3 regions of the Nocardiopsis sp. NPDC050513 genome follow, and region 1 is predicted to be linked to each of the others. Evidence: predicted binding sites of a transcription regulator. Region 1 holds the regulator's gene; each other region holds the start of a gene.
The links. The regulator HrcA, encoded in region 1, represses chaperone genes, less so after heat shock. The targets are predictions, from matches to a motif close to TTGGCACTCTCNNNNNGAGAGTGCCAA.
Positions count from the first base shown of each region.

Region 2: groL (chaperonin GroEL) is a predicted target of HrcA. The motif match lies at 2,270-2,296, and genes of this name have one in related genera.
Region 3: groES (co-chaperone GroES) is a predicted target of HrcA. The motif match lies at 3,625-3,651, and genes of this name have one in related genera.

Region 1 covers NZ_JBITHK010000002.1:197,869-205,040, reverse strand. Annotated here, with positions in the region: gene hemW (radical SAM family heme chaperone HemW) at 1-906, shown strand, start outside; gene ACIBFB_RS03620 (DUF4870 domain-containing protein) at 947-1,561, opposite strand; gene ACIBFB_RS03615 (DUF4870 domain-containing protein) at 1,607-2,767, opposite strand; gene ACIBFB_RS03610 (DUF3097 domain-containing protein) at 2,898-3,737, opposite strand; gene hrcA (heat-inducible transcriptional repressor HrcA) at 3,949-4,962, shown strand; gene dnaJ (molecular chaperone DnaJ) at 4,967-6,106, shown strand; gene ACIBFB_RS03595 (16S rRNA (uracil(1498)-N(3))-methyltransferase) at 6,103-6,840, shown strand; gene ACIBFB_RS03590 (hypothetical protein) at 6,971-7,172, opposite strand, start outside.
Region 2 covers NZ_JBITHK010000003.1:101,985-109,156, reverse strand. Annotated here, with positions in the region: gene ACIBFB_RS05690 (ATP-binding cassette domain-containing protein) at 371-1,342, shown strand; gene ACIBFB_RS05685 (ABC transporter permease) at 1,360-2,160, shown strand; gene groL (chaperonin GroEL) at 2,462-4,093, shown strand; gene ACIBFB_RS05675 (hypothetical protein) at 4,174-4,593, shown strand; gene ACIBFB_RS05670 (ABC transporter ATP-binding protein) at 4,616-6,421, opposite strand; gene ACIBFB_RS05665 (ABC transporter ATP-binding protein) at 6,418-7,172, opposite strand, start outside.
Region 3 covers NZ_JBITHK010000017.1:94,867-102,038, reverse strand. Annotated here, with positions in the region: gene guaB (IMP dehydrogenase) at 1-266, opposite strand, end outside; gene ACIBFB_RS24685 (sigma-70 family RNA polymerase sigma factor) at 594-1,250, opposite strand; gene groL (chaperonin GroEL) at 1,455-3,068, opposite strand; gene groES (co-chaperone GroES) at 3,189-3,497, opposite strand; gene ACIBFB_RS24670 (SAM-dependent methyltransferase) at 3,771-5,012, shown strand; gene ACIBFB_RS24665 (hypothetical protein) at 5,381-7,172, shown strand, end outside.

The sequences.
Region 1 (7,172 bases):
CTGGGCAGGATCGTCGGCGCGATCCGGGACCGCTTCGGACTGGCCCCCGACGCCGAGCTGACCACGGAGGCCAACCCGGAGACCGTGGACCCCGCCTACCTGGCGCGGCTGCGCGAGGCCGGGTTCACCCGCGTCTCCTTCGGCATGCAGAGCGCCCGCCCGCACGTGCTGCGCGTCCTGGAGCGCGGGCACACGCCGGGACGGCCCGAGCGGTGCGTGGCGTGGGCCCGCGCGGCCGGGTTCGAGCACGTCAACCTGGACCTGATCTACGGCACCCCAGGCGAGAGCGACGACGACTGGGCCGCCTCCCTGGACGCCGCGCTGTCCGCCGACCCCGACCACGTCTCCGCCTACTCGCTCATCGTGGAGGAGGGCACCCGCCTGGCCGCGCGGGTCCGCCGGGGGGAGCTCACCGCGCCCGACGACGACACCATGGCCGACCGCTACCTCATGGCCGACGAGGCCCTCGCCAAGGCCGGGTTCGCCCCCTACGAGGTGTCCAACTGGGCGCGCACCCCGGAGGGCCGCAGCAGGCACAACCTCCTCTACTGGACCGGTGGCCACTGGTGGGGCGTCGGTCCGGGGGCGCACAGCCACGTCGGCGGCACCCGGTGGTGGAACGTCAAGCACCCCGCCGCCTACGCGGCGCGGCTGGCGCAGGGGTCGAGCCCGGGGCAGGCACGCGAGGTGCTCACCGCGGAGGAGCGCCGGTTCGAGCGCGTCCTGCTGGAGCTGCGGGTGGAACGGGGGTGCCCGCTCGACCTGTTGGAGCCGCGGGGCAGGGAGGCGGCGCGGCGCGCCGTGGCCGGGGGTCTGCTCGACCCCGGGGCCCACGACGCGGGCCGCGCCGTCCTGACCCGCAGGGGACGCCTGCTCGCCGACGCCGTGGTCCGCGACCTGACGTGATCCGTGTCCCTCCGGGACGCGGCCCCGCGCGGGACCGGGGCTACTTCACCCAGCTGACGTTGAACGGGTAGCGGTACCACTCGCCCCGGTTGGCGGCCAGGCCGCCGAGGATGCCGAAGACCAGGCAGACCACGGCCACGACGATCCACGTCAGCACTCCGATGATCACCAGCGTCAACACCCACGACACGACGATCCCGATCGTGATCAGCAACTGGAAGTTGAGCGCGTGCGCCGCCTGGTCGCGGACGAACGGAGACTCGTCCTTCTTGACCAGGTACACGATCAGCGGGACGAGCCAGCCGAACCCGGAGAAGAAGAATCCGGCCAGGCCGCCGCCCAGGTGGGCGATCAGACCCATCTGCCGTTCCGCCTGGTTGGGCTGGCCGGTGGTGGCCGACGAGGGCTCGGCGCCGCCGGGCGCGGGCCCGCCCGGCTGGTAGCCGCCGTAGCCGCCCGTCCGGTACCCGCCCGGAGCCTGGCCGCCGGGCGGCGGACCGTATCCGGGGCCCTCGCCGGGCGGAGGCCCGTACCCGGGCTGGCCGCCGCCTTCGGGCCCGCTGGCCGGCGGCTGGCCGCCCGTGCCCTCCTGGCCCTGTTGCCGCCGCTCCCGGTCGTCGGGTTCCTCGGGAGGTGGTGTGTTCGGGTGCGACATGGCGGTGTCCCTTCGTGCTGACTCACTCAGGCACTCATGGGGGGACTACTTCAGGAGTCGGATGCTCACCGGGTAGCGGTACCAGATTCCCTTGTTCGCGTTGGAGGCGCCCAGGACGCCGAGGACGATCGCGAGGATCCAGATCAGCGCGATCACGGCGATGCCGATCCAGGACAGCCCTGGGAAGAAGATACCCAGTCCGATGAAGACCACGCAGGCGAAGACGTAGGGGATGAGCAGCGTCAACTGGAAGTTGGCCGCCTCCGACGCGTGGTGCCGCACGGTCGGCGACTGGTCGCGCTTGGCGAGGTAGATCGCCAGGGGCGGGATCCACCCGAGGAAGGCGACCACGAACCCGGACAGGTGCGCGATCATCGACACGAGGGTGCCGTCGTCGGCCGGAGCGGGAGGCTGACCGTAGGGGCCGGGCTGACCGTGCGGCGCCTGGGCGCCGGGGAACCGCGGCGGCTGGGGCTGTCCGAATCCGGGCTGGGCCGGCTGACCGGGCCGGGGAGCGAATCCGGACTGAGCTGCCGCGAGCTGCTGGCCGTAGGACTGCGGGGGCGCGGCCTCCGGCTGCGGCGCGTACGGCGGCTGCCCCGGGGCGCCGGGCGGCGGGGCGAAGCCCGGCTGGCCGCCCGACGGCTGCTGGCCCTGCACCGGCTGGCCCTGGAACGGCTGCCCCGCCTGGCCCGGCGCGGGCTGCTGGGGATAGGCCTGGGGCTGAGCCTGGTCGGGCTGGGGAGCGTAGGGCTGCGGGGCCTCGGGCCGGGGAGCGTAGGCGGACTGCCCGCCCGAGGGCTGTCCGTAGCCCGGCTGCCCGCCCGAGGGCTGTCCGTGGCCGGGCTGGCCACCGGACGGGTGGCCTCCCTCCGGCCGCGGCGCGTACGGCGGCTGGCCGCCGGAGGACTGCGCGTATCCGGGCTGGCCCGCGTAGGGCTGCTGCTGCACCGGCTGGGCCGTGTAGGGGGGCTGCCCGCCGGAGGGCTGGCCGTGGCCCGGGGGCAGGGGCTGAGCTGCCTCCGGCCCCGGCGCGTACGGCGACTGCTCACCGGACGGCTGGGTCGGCCCGGGCTGTGCGGGCGGTTGCTGCGCGGACCCCTGCGCCTGGGCCTGGTCCGGCCGTTCCGGGGCCGACGGGGGCTGCTCCGGCGGCTGACCCTGCGGGTCCTCCGGGGACGGGGGGTTCGTCGGGGTCTCGCTCATGCTGATCCTTGGCTCCGCTGCTGAGGGGCGGTTGTTGTCTGGGGGTCTGTGCCGACGACCGCGGAGGGCCCGGGACGGGCGACCGGCACGACCGGACGCAGGGCGTCCTCGCCGTCGCCTGGTGTGAATCCTAGTGTTCGCCGGGATGCGGTCCCGTAACGAAGTCGATGAGCTCCTCCACGCGGCCGAGAAGGGACGGTTCCAGGTCGGCGTACGAGCGGACCGACCCCAGGATCCGGCGCCAGGCCCCACCGGTGTCCGTCCGCCAGCCCAGGGCCCGGACCACCCCCTCCTTCCAGGGGACACCCCGGGGCACCTCCGGCCAGGCCGCGATGCCCACGCTGCGGGGGCGCACCGCCTGCCAGACGTCGACGTAGGGGTGTCCGGTCACCAGCACGTGGTCGCCGCGGATCTGTGCGGTGATCCTGCTCTCCTTCGACCCGGGCACCAGGTGGTCCACCAGGACGCCCAGCCGGCGGCCGGGGCCGGGCGCGAACTCCGCGACGATCGCGGGCAGGTCGTCGACGCCCTCGAGGAACTCCACGGCCACACCCTCCACCCGGAGGTCGTGGCCCCAGACCCTCTCGACCAACTCGGCGTCGTGCGCGCCCTCGACGTAGATGCGGCTCTCGCGTGCCGTGCGCGCCCGGGCGCCCGTCACCGCGACCGAGCCCGAGGCGCTGCGCAGCGGCCCCCTCGGCGCCCCGGCGGGGCGGACGAGGGTGACCGGCTCGCCGTCCACCAGGAACGCCGCGGGCTCCAGATCGAACACGCGGCGCCGGCCGTGCCGGTCCTCCAGGGTCACGGTCGCCTTGTCCCAGGCCACCACGGCGCCGCAGAACGTCTCCTCGGCGTCCTCCACGACCAGGTCCCGGCTCAGCGGCGTCTCGCGGACCGCGCGCCTCCCGGGCCGTCGCCAGTCCTCGGCCAGCACGTCGCGGCCGTAGCGGCCGGTTCCCTTGGTAGCCACGGTCGTGCAGTCTACTGGTGCGGGGTCCGCGCCCCGTGAGGCGATCGGGTGCGGCGGCCGACACGGCCGCCGCCCGCCTGGCCGGCGTCAGCCGGGCCAGGAGGGAAGATCGGGGATCGGAGGCCGCGTTAGTACTCGTGGGTAGCCGACCGCGTTTGCGGCCGGGCATAGAATTAGCACTGAGGACCACGGAGTGCCAGGAGGTGGCGAGTTGCTGGATGAGCGCAAGCTCGCGGTCCTGCGTGCGGTCGTCGAGGACTTCGTCAACACCAACGAGCCCGTGGGGTCCAAGTCCCTCGCCGACCGGCACCGTCTCGGGGTCTCTCCCGCGACCATCCGCAACGACATGGTCGCCCTCGAGGAGGACGGCTACATCACCCAGCCGCACACCAGTGCCGGGCGCGTGCCGACCGACAAGGGCTACCGCCTCTTCGTCGACCGCCTCTCCTCGGTCAAGCCGCTGTCGGCGGCCGAGCGGCGTGCGATCGAGTCGTTCCTCACCGGAGCCGTGGACCTCGACGAGATCATCGCGCGCACGGTGCGCCTGCTCGCCCAGCTCACCCGCCAGGTCGCGATCGTCCAGTACCCCTCCCTGACCCGTTCGTCGGTGCAGCACGTGGAACTGGTGCCCCTGGGGGCGATGCGGCTGATGATGGTCGTCATCACCAACACGGGCCGGGTCGAGCAGCGGGTGATCGACGGCGCGGGCGAGATCAGCGAGAGCGCGGTCGGCGATCTGCGCTCCATGCTGAACCGGGCCATCGCGGGACTTCCCCTCGGCGACGTCCCGGACGCGGTGGACGACCTCCCCGCCCAGATCGACCCCGAACACCGCCCCATGGCCGTCTCGGTCCTCTCGGTCCTGCTGGAGAGCCTGGTCGAGCGGCACGAGGAGAAGATCGTCCTGGCCGGGACCGCCAACCTCGCGGCGGTGGACTTCGCGGCCAGTCTGCGGGACGTTCTGGAAGCACTGGAAGAGAACATGGTCCTCATCCGTTTGCTGGGTGAGGCGAAGGACCCTTCGATGCTGACCGTGCGCATCGGCGAGGAGAACTTCCACGAGGGTCTGCGGTCCACCTCCATCGTGTCGGCCGGCTACGGCGTGGGAAACCAGTCGCTGGCCAAGATCGGAGTCGTGGGTCCCACCCGGATGGACTACCCGGGAACGATGGGCGCCGTACGCGCGGTGGCCCGGTATGTCGGACAGATTTTGGCAGGACAGTAACTCAGTGGCCAGAGACTATTACCAGGTTCTCGGGGTGCGTCGTGACGCGTCCAAGGACGAGATCAAGAAGGCGTACCGCCGGCTCGCACGCGAGCTGCACCCGGACATCAACCCGGACCCCGCCACCCAGGAGCGCTTCAAGGAGGTGACCCAGGCCTACGAGGTCCTCTCCGACGAGAACAAGCGCCGGATGTTCGACATGGGCCAGGACCCCTACGCTCCGGCGGGCGGCGGCCCCGGCGGCTTCGGCGGCGCGGGCGGGTTCGCGTTCGACGACATCATGAACGCGTTCTTCGGCGGCGGTCAGCCCGGCGCGCGGGGGCCGCGTGAACGGGTCCGTCGTGGACGCAGCATCAAGATCCGCGTCGAGCTGGATCTGAAGGAGACCGCCTTCGGCGTCAGCAAGGACATCACCTTCCCCACCGCGATCCTGTGCGAGACCTGCCAGGGCGAGGGGACGGCCGCCGGGTCGCACCGCACCACCTGCGACATGTGCCACGGCCAGGGTGAGGTCTCCCAGGTCACCCGTTCCTTCCTCGGCCAGGTCATGACCTCGCGCCCCTGCCCGCAGTGCTCGGGCCAGGGCACGGTCATCACCGACCCCTGCGCCGACTGCGCGGGCGAGGGCCGGGTGCGGGAGAAGGTGACCCGCACGGTCAAGATCCCCGCCGGCGTCGACGACGGCACCCGCATCCAGCTCGCGGGCGAGGGCGAGGTCGGCCCCAACGGCGGACCGCGCGGCGACATCATCCTGGAGATCCTCCAGCGTCCCCACCCCACCTTCGAGCGCCGGGGCGACGACCTCCACTGCACGGTGACCGTTCCCATGACGGCGGCCGCGCTGGGCGCCTCCTTCGCCTTCGACACCCTCGACGGCACGGAGAACATCGACCTGCGCCCCGGCACCAACTCCGGCCACGTCATCACCCTGCCGAACAAGGGCGTCACCCACCTCGACGGAGGCGGGCGGGGCGACCTGCGCATCCGCGTCGACGTGGAGACCCCCTCCAAACTCGACGAGGAGCAGGAGGCCCTGCTGCGCAAGTTCGCCGAGCTGCGCGGCGAGGACCAGTCGCCGGGCCGGTTCAGTCCGGGACACGGCGGCCTGTTCGCCAAGCTCCGCGACGCCTTCGGAGCCAAGTGACCCCGCCGGTCTTCCTCGTCGGGACCGCCGACCTGGCGGCCGACCGGATCGAGGTGTCGGGTCCGGAGGGACGGCACGCGGCGGTCGTCCGCAGGATCCGCGAGGGCGAGACGGTGGACCTGTCCGACGGCCTCGGCCGACGTGCGCGCTGCACGGTGACCGGGGTCGCCAAGGACGGCATCGTCTGCCGCGTGGTCGACCGGTGGGACGAACCCGAGCCCAGCCCGCGCCTGACCGTCGTCCAGGCCCTGCCCAAGGGCGACCGCGGCGAGCTGGCCGTGGAGATGATGACCGAGGCGGGGGTGGACACCGTCGTGCCCTGGGCGGCCGAACGCTGTGTCACCCGCTGGAAGGGCGACCGGGCGGCCAAGTCCCTGGGCAGGTGGCGCGCCACCGCCCGGGAGGCCGCCAAGCAGGCGCGGCGGGGGCGGCTGCCGCAGGTGTCGGACCTCGCCGACCGCACGGCCGTGACGGCGCTGCTGGCCGGGGCCGACCTCGCCGTCGTCCTGCACGAGGACGGCGCCCGGCGCCTGGCCGACCTGGACCTGCCCCGGGGCGACGCGGCCGGGATCGTCCTGGTGGTCGGTCCCGAGGGCGGCTTCTCCGACGGCGAACTCGACGACTTCACCGCTGCCGGGGCGGTCCCGGCCCTGCTGGGCCCGACGGTCCTGCGCACCTCCACCGCCGGGGTGGCGGCGCTGTCGGTGCTCCAGACGCGCACCGGTCGATGGTGAGGGGCGCCCGCCGGGCGTGACGAACGGTCCGCGGCACGCGTGAGGTCGGGGCGCGCACGGACGACATGACATGGGGGCGTGCCCGGGATCCGGTCCCGGGCACGCCCCCGCGCTCGCTGCGGACGTCTGGTCAGCGCACCGTGGACTCCACCGGAGCGTTGGTCGTGTCCGTGCCGCCCGCGCTGTCCCCGGGCGACTGGCCGCCGTTCCCCGCACCGTCCGAGCCGCCGTCCTGGCCCGAGCCGTCCTCACCGCCGCCGGTGCCGCCGGTGCCGCCCTCGGAGTCGTCGTCGGTGGGCTCGTCGTCGGGGGTGGCGCACTCGTCCGCGGGG
Region 2 (7,172 bases), on a different contig from region 1:
GCCTTCGGCCTGCCGCCCCCTTCGCCGACCGGCTCGCGGCGCCCGCGGCCACGACCCGCCGACCGGTCCCCGGCGATCGCCGCCCTTCCCAGACAGCTCTCCGCGGCCACGTGTCGGTCCGGGCGGCCCCGCGGGCGCATGGCGCCGCGGACTCGGTCTGAGGCGGCCTCCGCGTTCAGGTCGCCGATCGTCTCCGTGAGCGGGGCGAAGCCTCGTGGACTCCGCCGACCGCCGCTCCTCCTCGCAGAGCACCGGGAGCGCGCCCCGGCCGTCGGAACCGGGCGCCCGAGAGGTTCGTATTAAAACTTGAACACCATCCGTCGATGGGGCACACTCATCCCAGTATTCAAGTTTTAATACAGGAGTGAGGATGATCCACACACGCGAGCTGACCCGGACGTTCCGGGTCGGCAAGCGGACGGTCGAGGCCGTCCGGGGCGTCGACATCGACGTCCACGAGGGCGAACTGGTCGCCCTCCTCGGGCCCAACGGGGCCGGCAAGTCCACCACGTTGCGCATGCTCACCACGCTGCTCCAACCCACCTCGGGCACCGCCCGCGTCGCCGGTCACGACGTGCGCACCGAGCCCGCTGAGGTGCGGCGGCGGATCGGGTTCGTCGGTCAGGGGCACGGCGCCGCGGACGACCAGCGCGCCCGCGACGAGCTGTACGCGCAAGGCCTGCTGTACGGGCTCGACCGGCGCACCGCGCGCCGCCGCGCGAACGACCTGCTCGACCTGCTGGAGCTCGACGGCGCGGCCGATCGGGCGGTCACCGGGCTCTCCGGAGGCCAACGCCGCCGCCTGGACGTCGCCATGGGGCTCATCCACCACCCCCGGCTGCTGTTCCTCGACGAGCCCTCCACCGGCCTCGACCCCCAGAGCCGCGCCCACCTGTGGGAGCGCGTCGCCCGTCTCCGGGAGGAGTTCGGCACCACCGTCGTGGTGACCACCCACTACCTGGAGGAGGCGGACGGCGCGGCCGACCGGGTCCTGGTCATCGACCACGGCCGGGTCATCGCCGACGGCTCCGCCGACGCGCTCAAGGGCCGGGTGTCCGGCGACCTCGTGACGTTCACCACCGAGGACGGGGACGCCGCGCGCACGGGGGCGAAGGTCGCGGAACGGGTGCTGTCCGCGGGCACGGCGGAGGTCGTGGCGCGGGCGGGCCGCGAACCCGAGGTGCGGTTCCGGGTGGAACACGGCGACGCCGCCCTGCCGGGCCTGCTCCGAGCGCTCGACCAGGAGGGGGTCGTCCCCCTCGCCGTGAGCGTGAGCAGGCCGACACTCGACGACGTCTTCCTCTCCCTGACCGGCCGCAGTCTGCGCGAGGGAGAGCGGTGACCACGGAGTCAGAGCGCATGGGAGGGAAATCCGTGACGAGGGCGACGGGACCGGAGACGAGACGAAGGGGGACACCCGTGCGCGACACCTGGGTCGTGTTCCAGAGGCAGGCGCAACCGGTGCTGCGGCGCCCGGCGATGCTCCTGTTCGGGATGTTGCAGCCGGTGCTCTACCTGGCGCTGTTCTCACCGCTGCTCGACGGGCTGGGCGGACCCGCGGGCGAGGGTTCCTGGCGGTGGTTCGTGCCAGGGCTCCTCGTCATGCTCGCCCTGTTCACCAGCGGCTTCGCCGGGTTCGGGATCCTTCCGGAGATGGCCTCGGGCGCGTACGAACGGATGCTGGTCTCCCCGGCGAGCCGGGTGTCGCTGCTGCTGGGCCGCGTGCTGCGGGACGTGACGCTGATGCTCGCGCAGGCACTGCTCATCCTGGTTCTGGTGGTCGCATTCGGGTTCCGGGTCGCGCCCCTGGGAGCGGCCGCGGGTCTGGCGCTGCTCGCCGTCCTCGGGGTGGGGCTCGCCACGGTGTCGTATCTGACGGCGATGGCGGTCAGGGAGACCTACGTCTTCGCGCCGATCATCAATGCCGTGCTGATGCCGCTGATGCTGCTCTCCGGCGTGCTGCTGCCCATGGACCTGGCGCCGGGGTGGCTGTACACGCTCTCCCGCCTGAACCCGGTCGCCCACGTCGTGGACGCCGAGCGCGCCCTGTTCGCCGGTGAGTGGGGCGCGACGGCGGGCGTGGGCTGGGCCGTGGCGCTCGGCCTGGCGGTGGTCGCGCTCGCGTTCGGCGCCCGCGCGACCCGCTGGTCGGCGCGCTGAGCCGGAGCGGCCCGCCCGGGCGTGTCCACTGACCGCGAAATCCGCAGCTCGCGCCGGATCGTCCCAGGTAAACGGTGGTGAGAGCGACGGGGAAATCGTGACCACATCGTTTGCACTCTCCCAGGGCGAGTGCTAAAAAGGGACCGGGTTAGCACTCGCCATTCTGGAGTGCTAACCCGGATCGAGGTTGCGAGATCGCGGCGACCGGCAGAGGGGTTGTCGGTGCGGCCGCGGTCGTCCGTCGCGGGCGCACACCTCGTCCCATCGCGTACCAGCCCGGTCACGGGAGGACAAGAACCCAATGGCAGCCAAACTCATCGCGTTCGACGAGGAGGCCCGTCGCGGCCTCGAGCGCGGCATGAACCAGCTCGCGGACGCCGTCAAGGTCACGCTCGGCCCCAAGGGCCGCAACGTCGTTCTGGAGAAGAAGTGGGGCGCTCCCACGATCACCAACGACGGTGTCTCCATCGCCAAGGAGATCGAGCTCGAGGACCCGTGGGAGAAGATCGGGGCGGAGCTGGTCAAGGAGGTCGCCAAGAAGACCGACGACGTCGCGGGTGACGGCACCACCACCGCCACCGTGCTCGCCCAGGCACTCGTCTCCGAGGGCCTGCGCAACGTCGCCGCCGGGGCCAACCCGATCGGTCTCAAGCGCGGCATCGAGGCCGCCGTGGCCCGCATCAACGAGGAGCTCGGCAAGCTCTCCAAGGACGTCGAGACCAAGGAGCAGATCGCCTCCACCGCCTCGATCTCCGCCGGCGACACCCAGATCGGCGAGACCATCGCCGAGGCGATGGACAAGGTCGGCAAGGAAGGCGTCATCACCGTCGAGGAGGGGCAGACCTTCGGGCTCGAGCTGGAGCTCGCCGAGGGCATGCGCTTCGACAAGGGCTACATCTCGCCCTACTTCGCCACCGACCTCGAGCGCATGGAGACGGTCCTCGAGGACCCCTACATCCTCATCGTCAACTCCAAGATCTCGAACAACAACGAGTTCCTCCCCGTCGTGGAGAAGGTCCTCCAGGCCGGCCGTCCGCTGATGGTCATCGCCGAGGACGTCGAGCAGGGCGCTCTGCAGACCCTGGTCGTCAACAAGATCCGCGGCACCTTCAAGTCCGTCGCCGTCAAGGCCCCGGGCTTCGGTGACCGCCGCAAGGCCCAGCTCGGCGACATCGCCGTGCTGACCGGCGGCCAGGTCATCACCGAGGAGGTCGGCCTCAAGCTGGAGAACACCGAGCTCGACATGCTCGGCCGCGCCCGCAAGGTCGTCGTCACCAAGGACGAGACCACCATCGTGGACGGCGCCGGTGACGCCACCGCGATCGCCGGTCGCGTCAACGAGATCCGCAACGAGATCGAGCGCACCGACTCCGACTACGACCGCGAGAAGCTCCAGGAGCGTCTCGCCCGCCTGGCCGGCGGCGTGGCCGTCATCAAGGCCGGCGCCGCCACCGAGGTGGAGCTCAAGGAGCGCAAGCACCGCATCGAGGACGCCGTCCGCAACGCCAAGGCCGCGGTCGAGGAGGGCATCCTCCCCGGCGGTGGTGTCGCGCTGCTCCAGGCCAGCGTCCCGGCCTTCGAGAAGCTCGACCTGGACGGCGACGAGGCCATCGGCGCCGACATCGTCCGCCGCGCCATCGCCGCGCCGCTGAAGCAGATCGCGGTCAACGCCGGCCTCGAGGGCGGCGTCGTGGCGGACAAGGTCAAGAACCTGGAGCCCGGGTTCGGCCTCAACGCCGCCACCGGCGAGTACGCGGACCTGTTCAAGGAGGGCGTGATCGACCCGACCAAGGTCACGCGTTCCGCTCTCCAGAACGCCGCGTCCATCGCCGGTCTGTTCCTGACCACCGAGGCCGTCATCGCCGAGAAGCCGGAGAAGGCCGCGGCTCCCGCCGGCGACCCGACCGGTGGCATGGGCGGCATGGACTTCTAGGTCCCGCCTGGAGTCCGAGGTCGGGTACGCGACCTCGCCCGCGACGACCGGGCGGCCCTCCGGGGCCGCCCGGTTTCGCCGTGTCCGAAGGCAATTTCGCGGAGCACCGGGCGAACGCGTGTACGGAGCAGTACGGTTTCTGCTCGGAGGTGTACCGCGAGGTGCGTTCGGAGACAGCCGGGGACGGTTCGGCACAGCCGTGGTCTCGTCGGGACTCCTCGCTGAGCATCTGGCGGGAATGGCGCGTGCCCGGGGGCTGGCGAGCCGCGATCCTCGATGACCGCGGCATCACACCCACCGTGCCGCACGTCCCGGTTCCGCTGTACCCGCTCGTCGACGCCTTCGACGGGGAGGATCCCTCGGTCACCCTCGACGAGCTGCTCGGTGACGGACGCCACAACCACGTCACCGCCGTGAAGCCCGGAGCGAAGATCCGCCTGCCGGAGCCCTTCGGTCTGGAGCTCGACACCTCCAGGTTCCCCGGCTCCGACACGTGGTAGACCCGCTGGCCCGGCGCCGGGCTCAGTCCCCGTGCCAGGCGCGCCAGAGCCTCGCGTAGGCCCCGCCGCGGGCGAGCAGCTCGTCGTGCGTGCCCAGCTCGCTGATCCGGCCGTCCTCCACCACCGCGATCCGGTCGGCGTCGTGCGCCGTGTGCAGGCGGTGCGCGATCGCCACCACCGTGCGGCCCGCGAGCACGCCGCCCAGCGAGCGCTCCAGGTGGCGGGCGGAGCGCGGGTCGATCAGCGACGTCGCCTCGTCGAGCACCAGCACCTCCGGGTCGGCCAGCACCAGGCGGGCCAGCGCGAGCTGCTGGACGTGGGCGGGGTCCAGCGTGAGCTGGCCGGAGCCGACCCGCGTGGCCAGCCCGTCGGGCAGCGCGCGGACCCAGGCCTCGGCGTCCACGGCGGCCAGGGCCTTCCACAGCGCGTCCTCGTCGGCCTCCTCCCCGTCCAGTGCGATCGACAGGTTCTGCGCGATCGTCCCGCGGAACACGTGGCTCTCCTGGCTCAGCAGGATCGCCCGGCGCCGCCGCTCCTCCGGCGGCAGCCCCGACAGCTCCGCGCCGCCCACCCGGACACCGCCCGAGGTCGGCGGGTGGATGCCCGCGATCAGCTTCCCGAGCGTCGACTTGCCCGCCCCGCTCGGCCCGACCATCGCCAGCCGCTCTCCCGGGCGCACCACCAGGTCCACGCCGTGCAGCACCTCGGTGTCCGTGTACGCGAACCGCACGTCGCGCACCTCCACCGTGCCCGGGGCGGTCGGCTCGGGGCCCGCCGGAGCGGTCCGCTCCTCCTCGGCCAACCCGACGCCGAGCAGGCGCCGGAGGCTGGTGAACCCCATCATCACGCTGTCGATCTCGTCGATCAGACGCTCCACCGGTCCCGACAGCTGCGCGCTGAGGAACACCGCCGTCGCGACCGCGCCCACGCTGATGTCGCCGTTCATGTGCAGCACCCCCGCGACCAGCAGCGTCATCGCGGTGGGGAACTGGTAGGAGAACTCCAGCGGCGGGTACCACACGGTCCGCAGCCACAGGGTGTACCGCTCGGCGAGGTAGGCCCGGTGCACCCGCTGGTCGTTGAGCGCGATCTGGCGCGCCTGCCGCCCGAGCGCCTCGATCGTGCGCGCCCCCTCCACGGTGTCCGTCACACCCTGCGTCAGGTCGGAGTAGGTCGCCAGCTCCCGCACGTACCCGTCCGGCGCCCGCCGGACGTACCAGCGGGTGGACACCCACAGCACCGCGACCGAGGGCGCCAGGGCGAGCAGCAGCAGCGGGTGCACCACGCCGATGGCGACGACCACCACCGCCACCGTCACCGCGCTCACCACCATGATCGGGATGGAGTTGCGCACGGTGTGGCTCAGGTGGCCGATGTCGCGTCCGGTGCGCGCCACCAGGTCGCCCGTCCCGGCGCGTTCCACCGTTCCCAGCGGGAGGCGTAGGACGTCGTGCACGAACTCCTCGCGCAGTTCCGCCAGCACCCCCTCGCCGAAGCGGATCGACAGCGCCACCGACACCAGGATGAACGCGGCGTTGACCAGCAGCGCGCCGACGATCGCGAGTGCCAGCAGGTCGACGCTGTCCGGCGGGCCGCCGGCCCGGACGGTGTCGATGATGCGGCCGAGGGCCCACGGAGCGACCAGAGCGCTCAGCGCGGCGATGCCGTACAGCCCGACGACCCCGGTGAGCGTCCACCCGTGCTCGCGGCCAGCGCGCCGCAGCCTCCGCCACACCAGGGCGGACGGGGCGACCGGGAGGCCGTCGACCGGCTGCCACTCGGTGAGTTCGGGCAGGTGCGGCCGGGAGCGTTCGGTTGTCCGGGTCATGGCATCTCCTCGGTGGCCATCGTGCGCAGGACGGCGGCGGCGTAGTCCGGGACGCCCGCCAGCAGCTCCGCGTGCGTTCCCTGGGCGGCCACCCGGCCCTCGTGGACGAAGAGCACGTGGTCGGTGTGGGCCAGCAGCAGGGGGCTGGTGGTGAACAGGGCGGTCGTCCGGCCCCCGCGTTCCGCGGTGAGCCGTTCCGCGATGGCGGCCTCGGAGTGGGCGTCCACCGCGGAGGCCGGTTCCACCAGGACGAGGATCTCGGGGTCGAGCCCCAGGGCCCGGGCGAGCCGCAGCCGCTGCTGCTGTCCGCCCGAGTACTCGCGTCCGCGCTCGGTGACCACGGTGTCCAGCCCTCGCGGCGACTGCCGTACGACGTCGTCGGCGTGCGCCGCGTCGATCACCCGGGCCAGCCGCTCGTCGGACAGGCCGCCGTCGGGCGACAGCTCGTCCCGCAGCCTGCCGGAGAGCAGATGGGCGTCGTTGGTCGCGACGAGGACACGGGCGCGCACCGTGCGGCGCGGCAGGTCCCTCAGCCGCACGGCGCGGCCCGTGGAGCGTTCGACCAGCTCGGCGTCCCCGTCCTCGCGGTAGCGGCCGAGCCGTTCGGCGATCGCCGTCGCGTCGGAGGGGTCTGCGCACACGACCCCGGTCGCCCGCTCCGCGGTGACCGTGACCCCGCTGACCGGGTCGCGCAGGTCGCACGGCGCCTCGGGCGGCGCGGCCGGGGTCCCGGGGTCGGGGTGGTCGTGGT
Region 3 (7,172 bases), on a different contig from region 1:
CCCGCCTGGTCCTCCGCCGAGAGGTTGCGGTGCAGGACGCCCGCGCCGCCCTGGCGGGCCATCGCCACGGCCATGCGCGCCTCGGTGACCGTGTCCATCGCCGCCGACAGCAGCGGGATGCTCAGCTCGATGTTGCGCGAGAGCCGGGTGGTGGTGTCCACCTCGCCGGGCTGGAGGTCGGAGTAGGCCGGGACGAGGAGCACGTCGTCGTAGGTGAGTCCCGGGGGCAGCAGTTTGTCCCCGTAGTCGCTGTACTCGTCACTCATGACACAACCTCCGCTGTCCCGGCACACCTGCGCGGATTCGCCCCCGCGTGTCACCTCATCCTAGGCCGTGGCCCCGGCCGCCTCATGAGGAAAGGCGCGTTTGCCCCGTCGCCGCGGGCCGAAAGTGACCAGTCTCACCGTTTGAGACGGGCGGGCGCATCCGACGGGAGCGGCGCCCGGGGACCGTCCGGCGCTCGTGTCTTCCTCCAGTCGGCCGGGTTCGCTCAGTGCGGGCGCCGACGCCCGGGCGCGGGGTGGAGGCAGTATCCCCGCGGCGGTCTCGGACGGTTCGGGCAGACCGGGCGCGAGCGCGCTCGGCGGCCGTGCTCAGGGGAGGAGTCTGTTCGCCAGGGCCACCTGCCGAAGCCGAGCAATAGCTCGGTGCTGGGCAACCCGTACCGCTCCCGCCGACATCCCAAGTACATGTCCCGTCTCATCCGCCGTCAGGCCGGCGATCACCCTCATGACCAGCAAGTTCCGTTGTCTTTCCGGGAGCTCGTCCAGCAGCTCCCGCGCCCGCTGGGCCTCGATCACCCGGACCGCGGCCTCCTCGGGCCCCGGCCCGTCGTCGGCCGGTTCCGGGACGGTGTCGGTAGGCACCAGCTCCACCCGCCCCGCGCCCCGCAGGGTGTCGGCGACCTTGTGCGCCGCGATGCCGAACACGAAGGACGCGAAGGGCCGCCCCCGGTCCTGGTAACGCGGGATCGCCGTGAGCAGGGCGATGCACACCTCCTGCGCCACATCGTCGGAGTAGTGGGCCAGCCCGGAGACCCGCGCCAGGCGGGCACGACAGTACCGGACCACCATGGGCCGCACCTCGCGCAACAGCGAATCCATGGCCCCGTCGTCCCCCTGGACCGCGAGTGACCCCAGATGGTTCAAACCCGTGTCGCGCGTCGCCGGATCCGCCTCCGGGTGCGTTCCGTCCCGGTGCGCTCCCGGCCGCCGCGCGGTCACGCCCCCCCGGGCGCCTGCATCCGTCACGTAACGAATGATGCCCGCAACGCGGGACCCAACCGCTCCAATCGACAACTACAGAATGGTCACGTTTTGGGAAAAACGCCCGAAAACGCCACACAATTCGGCGGGGGAATCGGGAATACCGTGGTAGTGGACGGGGGCGGAGCGACGACGCGCCCCGCCCCCGAAGAAGCCCTCCCGGGGCCCGTGCCCCGGGACGCGGGGCTCCTAGTGGCCGTGCCCGTGGCCGTGGCCGTTCGCGTCCTCGTCCTCCTCGGGCTTGTCCACGACCAGCGCCTCGGTGGTCAGGAGCATGCCCGCGATGGACGCGGCGTTCTGGACGGCGGAGCGGGTCACCTTGACCGGGTCGATGATGCCCTCCGCGGTCAGGTCGCCGTAGGCGCCGGTCGCGGCGTTGAAGCCGTGGCCGACCTCCATCTCCGAGACGCGGTGGGTCACCACGTAGCCCTCGGCGCCCGCGTTCTCCGCGATCCACCGGGCGGGCTCGACCAGCGCGCGGCGGACGATCGCCACACCGGTGGCCTCGTCGCCGCTCAGGCCCAGGTCGTCCAGGGCGGTGGAGGCGTGCACCAGGGAGGCGCCGCCGCCGGCGACGATGCCCTCCTCGATGGCCGCGCGGGTCGCCGAGATGGCGTCCTCCAGGCGGTGCTTCTTCTCCTTGAGTTCGACCTCGGTGGCCGCACCGACGCGCAGGACCGAGACGCCGCCCGCGAGCTTGGCCAGGCGCTCCTGGAGCTTCTCGCGGTCCCAGTCGGAGTCGCTCGCCTCGATCTCCTTGCGGATCTGACGGACGCGGTCCTCGACCTCGCTCTGCTCACCGGCGCCGTCCACGAGCGTGGTGGCGTCCTTGGTGATGGTGACGCGGCGGGCGGAGCCCAGGACGTCCAGGTCGGCGTTGTCCAGGGTCAGGCCGACCTCCTCGGCGATGACCTGGCCGCCGGTCAGGACGGCGATGTCCTGGAGCATGGCCTTGCGGCGCTCGCCGAAGCCGGGGGCCTTGACCGCGGCGACGCTGAGCATGCCGCGCATCTTGTTGAGCACCAGGGCGCCCAGCGCGTCGCCCTCGATGTCCTCGGCGATGATGAGCAGCGGCTTCTTGTCCTGGACGACCTTCTCCAGCAGGGGCAGCAGCTCGTTGAGGTTGCTGATCTTGCCCTGGTGGATGAGGATCCGCGCGTCCTCCAGGACCGCCTCCTGGCGGTCGACGTCGGTGACGAAGTACGGGGAGACGTACCCCTTGTCGAACTGGAGGCCTTCGGTGAAGTCGAGGTCCAGACCGAAGGTCGGGGCCTCCTCCACCGTGATGACGCCGTCCTTGCCGACCTTGTCGAACGCCTCGGCGATGAGGTCGCCGATCTGCGCGTCCTGGGCGGAGTTGGTGGCGACGTAGGCGATGTCGGCGCGCTCCTCGACCGGGCGGGCGCGGTCGAGGAGGATCTCCGACACCTGCGCGGCGGCGGCGTCGATGCCCTTCTTCAGGGACATCGGGGAGGACCCGGCGGCCACGCTGCGCAGGCCCTCGCGGACCAGCGCCTGGGCCAGGACCGTGGCGGTCGTGGTGCCGTCGCCCGCGGCGTCGTTGGTCTTGGTGGCGACCTCCTTGACGAGCTGGGCGCCCAGGTTCTCGTAGGGGTCGTCCAGCTCGACCTCACGGGCGACGGTGACACCGTCGTTGGTGATGGTGGGGGCGCCGAACTTCTTGTCGATGACGACGTTGCGGCCGCGCGGGCCCAGCGTCACCTTGACGGCGTTGGCGAGGCGGTCGACGCCCCGCTCGAGGGCGCGGCGGGCGTCGTCCTCGAACTCCAGGATCTTCGGCATGCTGAGTGCTTCCTCTTGTGGTCACAAACGAACATCCCGCCCGCCCGGCGAAGCGCCGACCGGTGCGGGATGCGGAGAACTGCCTGGCCGGAGGCCCTGAGCGGGCCCCCAGGTCGAGACCTACTTCTCGACGACCGCGAGGAGGTCGCGGGCGGAGAGGACCAGGTACTCGTCGCCGTCGTACTTGACCTCGGTGCCGCCGTACTTGCTGTAGAGAACGACGTCGCCGACCTTCACGTCCAGCGGGACGCGCTTGCCGTTGTCGTCGAGACGGCCCGGGCCCACGGCCAGGATCTCGCCCTCCTGGGGCTTCTCCTTGGCGGTGTCCGGGATGACCAGGCCGGAAGCGGTGGTCTGCTCGGCCTCCAGGGTCTTGACCACGACGCGGTCCTCAAGCGGCTTCAGCACGGTCTTGGTGGCGGTCGACACGGTGTGACCTCCCCCTTCAAGGTTTCGGTGTCCTGTACTTCGGCCCGCGCGCGAGCACGGACCGGTTACGAAAAAGGGGCGACCGCGGCGGCCTGTCGTCGCGGGTGCCAGACCGGCCTCGTCGCGGTTAGCACTCTACCCGCGCGAGTGCCAGAATGGAAATGTGGCGAGGGCCGCTGGTCAGGGCCCCCGCCTGCTCGGGGCGGGAGCGCCGGGGGCGCGGGGTGCGTACCCGGATCCGCACCGCCCACACCGTCGAACGATGGAGGACCCATGCGCGTGCCCGCCTTCGCGGCTCTGCTCACCGACGCGGGCCAGGAGGTGCTCGCGGGCGTGGACCCGAAGGAGGACCGGCTCTCCGTCGCCTCCCACCTGCGCGACGACCCCCGTGTCGCCGCGCTCGCCCCCGATCTTCCCGTGTCGGACCTGGTCAACGCGATTCTGACCCAGGTGGATCTGCGCGAGCGCGGCAGGGCCAAGTTCGGCGGCCGGTCGCAGGAGATGTACTTCACTCCCGACGGCCTGGAGCAGTCCACCCGGCGCGTGGTGGCCGACTACCGCGCCGACCGCACCGCCGCCGTCGCGGACGGGCGCCCCGCGGGCGACCTGTGCTGCGGGATCGGCGCGGACCTGCTCGCCCTGGCCGAACGGGGGGTGTCGGTCGAGGGCGTGGACGCCGACCCGCTGACCGTGGCCGTGGTGCGCGCCAACATCGACGCCCTCGGTCTGGCGGACCGGGCCCGGGTGCGCGAGGGGGACGTGACCGAGGTCGCGCCCGGAGCCTACCCTCTGCTGTTCTGCGACCCCGCGCGGCGCGGCGGTCGGGGCCGGGTGTTCGACCCGGCGGCCTACTCGCCGCCGTGGGACGTGGCGACCGGCCTCGCCCGCGGCTCCTCCGCCGCCTGTCTCAAGGCCGCGCCCGGCATCCCGCACGAGGTGCTGCCCGACGACGCCGCCGCCGAGTGGATCTCGGTGGACGGCGAACTCAAGGAGACGGCGCTGTGGTTCGGTGAACTCGCCGAGGGGCCCCGGCGCCGGGCGACCGTGCTGCACGAGCGGCCGGGGCTGCTCGCCACCGAGGGCGCGGTCGCGCACCTGGACGGGGTACCGGGCCTGGGGCCCGCGCCCGTCGCCCCCGCGCGGCGCTACCTGTACGACCCGGACGCCGCCGTGGTGCGCTCCCACCTCGTCGCCGAGGCCGCCGCGCGGGTGGACGGCGCCCTGCTCGACGAGCGGATCGCCTACTTCACCTCCGAGCGGTCCCAACCCTCGCCGCTGTGGCGCGTCCTGGAGATCACGGACGTCATGCCGTTCTCCCTCAAGAAGCTGCGCTCCGCGCTGCGCGCGCGGGACGCGGGAACGGTGACGATCAAGAAGCGCGGATCCGCGGTGGACACCGAGAAGCTGCACAGGGACCTGCGCGCCTCCGGTTCCGAGGCGGTCACCGTCGTCCTGACCAGGATCGGGGACCGCCCGTACAGCCTCCTGTGCCGGGAGATCCGGGAGCCCGCCTGAGCAGGACCCCCACTGGTACCGCATCGCACTCCGGTCACAGTGCGCGGCCCAGATCGTTACCTCCCGCACGCGGATCTTTGCCCGACCCCTGGGGCTACGGGGGTTCGGGTCGTTACACTGGCGACCGCTGAATGCTTTCCCTTCTCATGGACACCCCCGGAAGGCCTTGGTTGACTGATCCGCGCGCGGTTCGAGCAGCCCTGGCGGCATGCCTCGCGCGTATACGCACAGTCACGCTTGAGTCACGTTAAGGCGTCTTCGCCGCGGGGCGCATCGCACCCGGGGACCATCGAGAACCCGACCGCCCGGAACCACCGTCCCTTCCCCCGGGCCCGGACGGGAGCGCCAGAACCCAAAGGAGCACCTCGGTGGAACAGACCAATCACAACTTCCTCAACGGGGGAGGTCAGGCCGGGATCTCCGACCGGATGCGTGACCTGCTCTCCCAGGCCGCCCAGGAGCACGTCTCCGAGCAGAAGTCCCAGGGCGCGGTGACCGAGGAGATGCGCCAGCGCCTGGAGGGCATGGAGTGGCTGCTGCGCGAGCTGCGCGAGCAGGAGCTCACCGCCCTCGCCGAGTCGGTCACCGCGGTCAACGGTCGGATCGACGGCTTCCTGGAGCGCCCGCCGGAGTGGGCCGAGACCCTCGCCGAGCACATCGAGCTGGTCGGGCGGCAGGTCAAGCCCCTGGCCGACATGCCGTCCCTGCGCGCCGACACCCAGCGCATCGCCGGACACCTGGACACCGCGCTCACCCGCCTGCAGCGGATGGGCGAGACGGGCAACCGCACGGCGGAGAGGGTCGAGGCCCTCGGCGAGGCGCTCACCGGCCTCACCGAGAGGTTCGAGGCCCGCCTGGACGCGCTGGACACCGCGCTGGCCTCGCTCGCGGAGAGGGCCGAGGCGATCGAGGGTTCCCTCGCCGAGCGGCACGAGGCGCTGGAGGCGAGGCTCGCCGAGAGCCGCACCGAGATCACCGAGGCGATCACCGCCGGCCGCGAGGCGGTCGCCACGGCCGTCACCGAGGCCCGCGAGGCCCAGGGCACGGCGGACGCCGAGCTCAGCGCCAAGGTGACGGAGTCCGCTGAGGAACTCCGCTCGACGTTCTCCGAGAAGAACGAGGAACTGCTCACCAGGCTCCAGGAGAACACCGGCGAGCTGGGCGAGCGCACCTCGGCCCTCGCCGGGGAGCTGACCGCCCTCGCGACCGCCGCCCGGGAGCGGCACGACGCGCTGGCCGCCAAGTTCTCCGAGAGCGTCGGTTACCTCAGCACGCAGGCCGAGGAGAACCACGCCGAGGCCAACGCCGCCGTCGCGGACGTGACCGGGGCGGTCGCCAAGCTGCGGGAGGACCACGAGTCCTCCCTCACCGACCTCCGTTCGCACCTGCGCCAGCGCCTGACCGAGCTCAGCGAGCAGATCGACCTCGGCCGCACCGAGGACCGCGAGCGGGACGAGGCCGCCGCCGAGCAGCTGCGGGAGTCCGTCAACGAGCGCACCGACGCACTCAGGGCCCAGGTCGCCGAGGATGCCGGGAAGGTCGCCGCGGACCTGGCCGAGTTGCGGACGTTCGTCGAAGAGGCGACCGCCCGCACGGCCGCCGAGAGCGCCGAGCGCCACCAGACGCTCTCCGACAACCTCACCGAGCAGACCGAGGCGCACCGCACGGCGCTCGACGAGCGGCTGGAGCGCCAGCACGAGATCCTCACGGGCAAGGTGGACAACCACCTGTCGCAGATCACCGGCAAGGTCGACCACGAACTCGGTCGGCTCACCGACCGGTTCGACACCTTCGAGGGTCACTTCGAGGGGAGCTTCGAGGGCATCGAGGGCAAGATCGACGGCGTCGACGGCCGGATCGACGGGCTCAACGGCCGGATGAACGGCGTCGAGGGCCAGTTCGAGGGCGTCAGCGGGCACTTCGAGGGCGTCGACGGCCGGATGGAGGCCATCGACGACCGGTTGGAGGCGCTCAACCAGCGGCTCAACCAGCTGCCGCAGTCGATGGAGGTCAGCGAGCTGCACCGCCGCCTGACCGAGCTCGTGGACCGGCCGCAGTTGGACCACAGCGGCAAGCTGGACGAGATCGACGCGCACGTCGCCTCCGCCGTCGAGCCGGTCCTGCGGGAGCTCAAGCAGCGCCCGGACCGGCACGAGTTCG